2 regions of the Enterobacter sp. UPMP2061 genome follow, and region 2 is predicted to be linked to the other one. Evidence: predicted binding sites of a transcription regulator. Region 2 holds the regulator's gene; the other holds the start of a gene.

The links. The regulator CRP, encoded in region 2, controls carbon source genes, mostly activating them, when cyclic AMP is high. The targets are predictions, from matches to a motif close to ATGTGANNNNNNTCACAT.
Region 1: a site for CRP is predicted at 2,022-2,039, ahead of deoC (deoxyribose-phosphate aldolase). Genes of this name have one in related genera too.

What each region holds. Positions count from the first base shown of each region.
Region 1 is NZ_JBSKJP010000018.1:30,526-34,705, forward strand. Features, by position in the region: gene deoA (thymidine phosphorylase) at 1-1,012, opposite strand, end outside; gene deoC (deoxyribose-phosphate aldolase) at 1,112-1,891, opposite strand; gene ACWKXX_RS21415 (YjjI family glycine radical enzyme) at 2,154-3,689, shown strand; gene ACWKXX_RS21420 (YjjW family glycine radical enzyme activase) at 3,664-4,180, shown strand, end outside.
Region 2 is NZ_JBSKJP010000008.1:22,096-26,275, reverse strand. Features, by position in the region: gene ACWKXX_RS15565 (YccS/YhfK family putative transporter) at 1-1,884, opposite strand, end outside; gene crp (cAMP-activated global transcriptional regulator CRP) at 1,942-2,574, opposite strand; gene ACWKXX_RS15555 (OsmC family protein) at 2,885-3,289, shown strand; gene ACWKXX_RS15550 (phosphoribulokinase) at 3,376-4,180, opposite strand, start outside.

The DNA of each region.
Region 1 (4,180 bases), on a different contig from region 2:
TCGCGGTGGGCAGGTATTTCGCGTAGTTTTCCACGAAGTCGGTCGGGCCTTTCTGCGCCGCCACCATCCGACCAAAGATCTCCGCCGCTTTGCCGTTGTCCAGCACCGCCTGAAGCTTCGCGCGGGCTTCCGCGTCGTCTTTGGCCAGCTTGCCGGAGATTAACATCTCAACGCACAGCGCCATGGTGACATCGAACAGGCGCGGGTTACGGTATTCGCCTGTGAGGAACTGCACGGCCTCACGGACTTCAACCGCGTTACCGGCGCTGGAGGCCAGCACCTGGTTCATGTCCGTCAGCAGTGCAGTGGTGCGCACGCCCGCGCCGTTGGAGACGCCAACGATCGCTTCGGCCAGCGCCTCAGAGAGTTCATAGGTTGGCATAAACGCGCCGCTGCCCACTTTCACATCCATCACCAGCGCATCCAGACCTTCCGCCAGTTTTTTGGCAAGGATAGAGGCGGTGATCAGCGGGATGGAGTCTACGGTCGCGGTAATGTCACGCGTCGCGTAGAAACGCTTGTCAGCCGGAGCAAGAGAGCTGGTCTGGCCGATAATCGCCACGCCAACGTCTTTAATAATGTCGCGGAAGCGGTTGTCATCCGGGAAGATATCGAAGCCCGGAATGGCTTCCAGTTTGTCGAGCGTACCGCCGGTATGACCCAGGCCGCGCCCGGAAATCATCGGGATGTAACCGCCACAGGCCGCCACCATTGGGCCGAGCATCAGAGACGTCACGTCGCCCACGCCGCCGGTGGAGTGTTTGTCCACAATTGGGCCGTTAAGGTTGAGGCTTTTCCAGTCCAGAACGGTTCCTGAATCTCGCATCGCCATGGTCAGCGACACGCGCTCAGGCATCGACATATCGTGGAAGAAAATGGTCATCGCCAGAGCCGCAATCTGCCCTTCAGAGATGGTGTTATCACGAATGCCATTGATAAAAAAGCGGATTTCTTCGTCGCTTAATGCATGACCATCACGTTTTTTACGAATAATTTCTTGTGCGAGAAACACGGTAACCTCCATGCGGAATCGGGTGAATGGCGGCGGATATGTTGACCCGCCCTACGCTCCTGTAGGCCGGGTTAGCGTAGCGCCACCCGGCAATTCAACTTAGTAGCTGCTTGCGCTCTTACCGTCACCGTGACCCAGCGCTTTCAGCAAGCTGGCCAGCAGGCTGGACGCGCCGAAGCGGTAGTGGCGGGAATCAGCCCAGTCGGCGCCGAACAGCTCGTCGGCAATCGCCAGGAACTGCTGCGCGTCTTCCGCGGTACGCACGCCGCCCGCCGGTTTGAAGCCAACGGTTTTGGACACGCCCATATCACGGATGACTTCCATCATGATGCGTGCGCTTTCCGGAGTAGCGTTGACCGGCACTTTACCGGTAGAGGTTTTAATGAAATCCGCGCCCGCTTTGATGGAGATTTCAGACGCCTTACGAATCAACGCCTCTTCTTTCAGCTCGCCGGTTTCGATGATCACTTTAAGCAGCACGTTTGCCGCCGCACACGCGTCTTTACAGGCTTTCACCAGGTCAAAACCGACCTGCTCGTTGCCGGCGATCAGCGCGCGGTACGGGAATACCACGTCAACTTCGTCCGCGCCGTACGCAATCGCCGCGCGGGTTTCTGCCAGCGCGATCTCGATATCGTCATTGCCGTGCGGGAAGTTAGTTACGGTGGCAATGCGCACGTCCGGCGTGCCCTGCTCTTTCAGCGTTTTGCGGGCAATCGGGATAAAGCGCGGGTAGATACAGACGGCGGCGGTGTTACCCACTGGCGTTTTCGCCTGATGGCACAGGGCGATGACTTTTTCATTGGTGTCGTCATCGTTCAGGGTGGTCAGGTCCATCAGTTTCAACGCGCGCAGGCTGCTTGCAGTTAAATCGGTCATAACATTCTCCAACGGCAGTGCCGTATAAATTTTACCTTGCGGGTCTGTGAGTATTCTAACATTCACCCGCATCCACACTTCGACATTCATCACAGTTAATGAAAACTGTGTGCAAATTTGCATTACTGTAATGAGATCTTCTTCAAATTTTAGTGCGTTAATTGCTGACTAAATCGGCGATATCCCCTGTCTGATCAAAAGCGCCACCAGGCTGGCTTCCTACAATTCGTTCACCATCCGCAGAACAACCAAGGAAGTGAACATGCCCGACGCCCTGCAACAACGTTGCCAGCACATTGTGACCAGCCCGGTGTTAACCCCGGAACAAAAACGTCATTTTCTGGCGCTGGAAGCAGAGAACAATCTGCCCTATCCCGCTCTGCCAGAGGCGGCCCGGGCCGCGCTGGACGAGGGATTCATCTGCGACATGTTCGAAGGCCATGCGCCTTACAAACCGCGCTACGTGCTGCCGGACTACGCTAAATTTCTGGCTAACGGCTCAGAATGGCTGGAGCTGGAAGGGGCGAAAGATCTGGATGATGCCCTCTCGCTGCTCACTATCCTTTATCACCATGTTCCGTCCGTCACATCGATGCCGGTCTATCTGGGCCAGCTCGATGAGATACTCAGCCCCTATGTTAAAATTCTAACACAGGATGAAATCGATAGCCGAATAAAACGTTTCTGGCGTTACCTGGACAGAACCCTGCCCGATGCGTTTATGCATGCCAATATCGGCCCGGCGGATACGCCTGTCACCCGAGCCATCCTTCGCGCGGATGCCGAACTGAAGCAGGTTGCGCCGAACCTGACCTTTATCTACGACCCGGATGTAACCCCCAGCGATCTGCTGCTGAGCGTGGCGGAAAACATTTGTGAATGTAGTAAACCGCATATTTCTAATGGCCCGGTGAATGATAAAATTTTCACAAAAGGTCGCTATGGCGTGGTGAGCTGTTACAACTCCCTGCCGCTGGCGGGCGGCGGCAGCACGCTGGTGCGCCTTAACCTGAAAGCGATCGCGGAACACAGCCGCTCACCGGAAGACTTTTTCACCCGTACCCTTCCCCACTACTGCCAACAACAAATCGCGATCATCAATGCGCGCTGCGATTTTCTATATGAACAATCCGGCTTCTTTGAGAATAGCTTCCTGGTGAAAGAGGGGCTGATTGATGCCGATCGCTTTGTGCCGATGTTTGGCATGTACGGTCTGGCCGAAGCGGTGAATGTGCTGTGCGAGAAAGCAGGCATTACGGGACGTTACGGTAAGAACGAACAGGCCAATGCGCTGGGCTACCGCATCAGTGAACAGCTTGCGGCGTTTGTTGAAAACACGCCGGTGAAACACGGCTGGCAGCACCGCGCGATGCTGCATGCCCAGTCTGGGATCAGTTCCGATTCTGACACCACGCCGGGCGCACGTCTGCCGTACGGCGACGAACCGGACCCTGTCAGCCACCTGCTGGCCGTGGCGCCGCATCATAAACACTATCATTCGGGGATCAGCGATATTCTCACCCTGGAGGAAACGGTTAAACGCAATCCTCAGGCTGTGGTGCAGCTGTGCCTGGGGGCGTTCAACGCCGGTATGCGTGAGTTCACCGCGAATGTAGCCGGAAACGACCTGGTGCGCGTCACCGGGTATATGGTGCGGCTCTCCGATCTGGAGAAATACCGGGAGGCCGGCTCGCGCACCAACACCACCTGGCTCGGCGAGGAGGCCGCGCGCAATACCCGTATTCTGGAACGTCAGCCGCGCGTGATAAGCCATGAACAGCAGATGCGCTTTAGTTAGTCAGGTCATACCCTTCTCCTGCGTGGACGGGCCGGGCAGCCGCCTGGCGTTGTTCCTCCAGGGCTGTAACCTGCGCTGCAAAACCTGCCACAACCCGTGGACGATAGGGCGCTGCAACGACTGCGGCGACTGTGTTCCCCACTGTCCTCATGATGCGCTGGCAATTCAGGCCGGGCGCGTCTGGTGGCAGGAGAGTCACTGTCAGCAGTGCGACACCTGTCTGCACCTGTGTCAGCAGCAGGCGACGCCGATGGCGCAGCGCTATAGCGTCGAGGAGATCCTCTCCCGGGTTCGCACGTCCGCGCCGTTTATTGAGGGCGTGACCGTCAGCGGGGGTGAGGCCACCACGCAGCTGCCGTTTTTGGTTGCGCTGTTCACCGCGATCAAAGCCGATCCGTCCCTGCGCCATCTGACGTGCCTGGTGGACAGCAACGGCCTGTTAAGCGAAACCGGCTGGCAAAAGCTGTTACCGGTGTTTGACGGCGCGATGG
Region 2 (4,180 bases):
ATACTCCAGACGCTGCTGACAGCGCTGCAACGCAATTTCACACGACTGCAAATAGCGCTGCGCCAGATCCGTCGTCAGCATCGTGTGCTCCCGCGCCAGCGTCGTCATGGCATTGATGTGCTCGACGATAAACTGGCTGTGCGTGACCCACAGCTTCATGTCAGCCAGATAGTGCGCGTTAAAGCCCGGCTCCTGCATGGCCTGGTTAAGGGAGTTGAACAGGGCGTTATGCGCCTGGTTGACCTTCATGCGCTCGTAGGCCAGCGGAGAGGGCTGCGGGTCATCGCTCAGAATAAGACGAATGGCCTGCTGGTCAGCTTCGAGCGCGTCGTGGGCGTTCTGCCTGAGCAGCCCGCTTTGCCACTGCGGCCACAGCCAGACCATGCCGCCAAAGGCGATCAGGCAGCCAATTAGCGTATCGACCAGCCGGGCAATAATAAACTGTTCCCCGTTAAGCGTGAGCAGTTGCAGGGTATACACCGCCGTCACCGTAAAGCCCACCATCGCCCAGCCGTAGTTTTTGCGGATGATCAGGTAGCTCACCAGCGTGATTGCCAGCATACCGGCCAGGGTATAGCCTTCCGGCACGTGGAAGTGCAGCGTCACGCCCGCGATAATCAGCCCCGCCATCGTACCGCCCGCCCGATGCAGAATGCGCACCCGCGTGGCGCCATAGCCGTTCTGGGTGACAAACAGCACGGTCATTAAGATCCAGTAGGGTTTCGGCAGGTGCAGGGCCATTCCCATCAGGCTGGCGATGCTCAGCATCACACTGATCCGCGCGGCATTGCGCAGGGCGGAAGATTTCAGTGATAGATAGCTTTTGAGCGCGGGCAGCAGCGGCAGCCGTTTTTGCTTATCGGCCATCAGGTCCCGGGCATAAAGCGGGCGCTGGGTGCGTAACACCCGGGCGATGCGGCTGAAATGCCAGGCAGCAAATTGCCCGACCGGGTTATCCGCGTGCTGACGCGCAATCTTTTCCAGCGCGCCGAGCTGTTTGTCCATGTTAAAGCGCGTCGGATAGCGGTGATAGAGGATATCGTCAGCCAGCACCCGCAGGCGGGCTGCGACGGTCTGCGCGTTCCAGCGGATCACCGCTTCCGCATGGCTGCGCTCCACCAGCTTTTGCACCTCTTCCGGATTATGAAGGCTGACGGAGATATGCTCCTGCAAATCCAGCCCGACCTGGAAGGTTCGCAGCAGCCGCTTGTATTCATGATTTTTGTTGGCGGCAAGCATGTGCAACTGCTGATAGCACTGGCTGATCAGATCCACCACTTTTTGCTGGCGCGCCAGCAGCGGCGGCAGGGATTTTTCCGGGTCGGTATGTTGAGTGAGCAGGGTGTATTTTGCTTCACAGTATTCAGCAAGCTGCACGTAGAGCAGGCTCAGGGATTCGCGCAGCGGCTGTTCCCGCCACAGCCAGAACCAGAACCAGTTAAACAGCCCGTACCACAGCGTGCCGAGGGCGTAGATCAGCAATGGCTCCCACACCGGCATATTGCCCGCAAGGCTTAAGGTGAAGATGGCGGCAATCAGCGACGCGGGAAGCAGGCGGGCGTGCAGCGAGCTGATTTCGGCGGTGACGCCGAGCGTCATCGCCAGCACGGTCAGGATCAACGGCAGAGGAATGTCGCGGGCCAGTAAGAGTTGTACGGCAAGGCTACAGCCGGCAAACAGGCAGCCGCCAATAATCAGACGTTTAAAAAAGCGTTTATGCGGCGTATCCAGACCGGCAATGTTGCAGCAGGCGGGCACGAGGGAAAACAGCAGGCCTTGCTGAAGATGTCCGAGGATCAGGCCCACGGCCACGGGAAGACACAGCACCAGCGTTTGTCGTAGTGCGTAGTTAACTTCCGGGTGATAGATCAGCCTGCGCCACATGAGGAGTAGAGACAAAAACGGCGTGCCACCCTGCGGCGGCACGCCGTTTGACCGAAATTAACGGGTTCCGTAGACCACGATAGTTTTACCGTGGGCAGAGATCAGGTTCTGGTCTTCCAGCATCTTCAGGATACGGCCCACTGTTTCACGGGAGCAGCCGACGATCTGACCGATTTCCTGACGGGTAATTTTAATTTGCATACCGTCAGGGTGGGTCATGGCGTCTGGCTGTTTCGCCAGGTTCAACAGCGTCTGCGCGATACGACCGGTCACGTCCAGGAAGGCGAGGTTACCCACCTTCTCAGAGGTCACTTGCAGACGGCGTGCCATCTGGGAAGAAAGACGCATCAGGATGTCAGGGTTGACCTGAATCAGCTGACGGAATTTCTTGTAAGAAATTTCAGCCACTTCACATGCTGTTTTTGCACGAACCCAGGCGCTACGTTCCTGGCCTTCTTCAAACAGGCCCAGTTCACCGATAAAATCGCCCTGGTTCAGATAAGAAAGGATCATCTCTTTCCCTTCTTCATCTTTGATCAGCACGGCCACCGAGCCTTTAACGATGTAATACAACGTTTCCGCTTTTTCACCCTGGTGAATCAGCGTGCTCTTTGATGGGTACTTATGAATGTGGCAATGAGACAAGAACCATTCGAGAGTCGGGTCTGTTTGCGGTTTGCCAAGCACCATGCGCTGTTATCCTCTGTTATAAGCTGTCACCAGAGTCATAAGATGCATCCGGACTCTGGGGTTGCAATCGAATTCTTACCCATACCTGGGAAGTCGGCTGTCGTAACGTTTCGCAGCCAGTAAAGTTTGATGTCCTCTGCATACATGTGTAACGTCAATGTATTACTGTAGCATCCAGAGTGTTTTAGCATAGCTTTCGCCGCGTGTCTCCTGGTGTCTCGCTTCAGCATGACGCAGGTCGCCTTCCGTTGCGAGAAATGTAACGTACACGTAATCTGTCATAAAAAATGCAACGTTGGAGTGAGTGAATATGCAAGCGCGTGTGAAATGGGTTGAAGGGTTAACGTTCCTGGGCGAGTCTGCTTCTGGGCACCAGGTTTTGATGGATGGCAACTCCGGCGATAAAGCGCCAAGCCCAATGGAAATGGTGCTGATGGCGGCGGGGGGATGCAGCGCGATCGACGTGGTGTCGATCCTGCAAAAAGGCCGTCATGACGTGACCGATTGTGAAGTGAAGCTGACGTCAGAACGTCGCGAAGAGGCGCCACGCCTGTTCACGCATATTAATCTGCACTTTATCGTCACCGGCAAAGAACTGAAGGATGCGGCGGTCTCGCGTGCGGTTGACCTGTCTGCGGAGAAATACTGCTCTGTGGCGCTAATGCTGGAGAAAGCGGTAAAAATCACCCATTCGTATGAAGTGATCGCGGCTTAATTTTTTGGCGGGTGGCGCTGCGCTGACCCGCCCTACAAAAGCACGCCCGTAGGCCGGATAAGCGAAGCGCCATCCGGCAACAGGCGTCACGCGATCTGCTTTCCTTCCATCAGCCGCTGCACCAGCGGTGTCATGATCAGCTCCATTGCCAGCCCCATTTTTCCGCCCGGCACCACTAACGTATTCATGTGCGAAATAAACGAACCCTGTAGCATCGCCAGCAGCCAGGGGTAATCAATGCCTTCCAGGTTGCGGAAGTGGATCACCACAAAGCTCTCGTCCAGCGACGGGATGCTTTTTGCAGCGAACGGGTTGGAGGTGTCCACGGTGGGGACGCGCTGGAAGTTAATGTGGGTTCGGGAGAACTGCGGCGTCAGGAAGTTGATGTAATCTTCCATGGAGCGCACCACCGAGTCCATGACCGCCTCTCGCGAATGGCCGCGCTCGCTCATGTCACGCGTCAGCTTCTGGATCCACTCAAGGTTAACAATCGGCACCACCCCCACCAGCAAATCCACGTGGCGCGCCACGTCGTGCTGAGGCGTCACCACGCCGCCGTGCAATCCTTCGTAAAACAGCACGTCAGTCGGTTCCGGCAGCGGCTGCCAGGGCGTGAACGTGCCGGGGACCTGGTTCCAGGGCACGGCTTCATCGTAGGTGTGGAGATACTTGCGGGACTGCCCGGTACCGCTTTGCCCGTATTCACGGAAGGTTTGCTCCAGCAGGCCGAAGTCATTCGCCTCCGGGCCGAAGTAGCTGATGTGTTTACCCAGATCGCGCGCCTTGCGGATGGCCATATCCATCTCCGGGCGCGTGTAGCGGTGAAAGCTGTCGCCTTCTACCTCTGCCGCCCGTAAGTTAAGCTGGGCGAAGATCTTGCGGAAGGCGAGG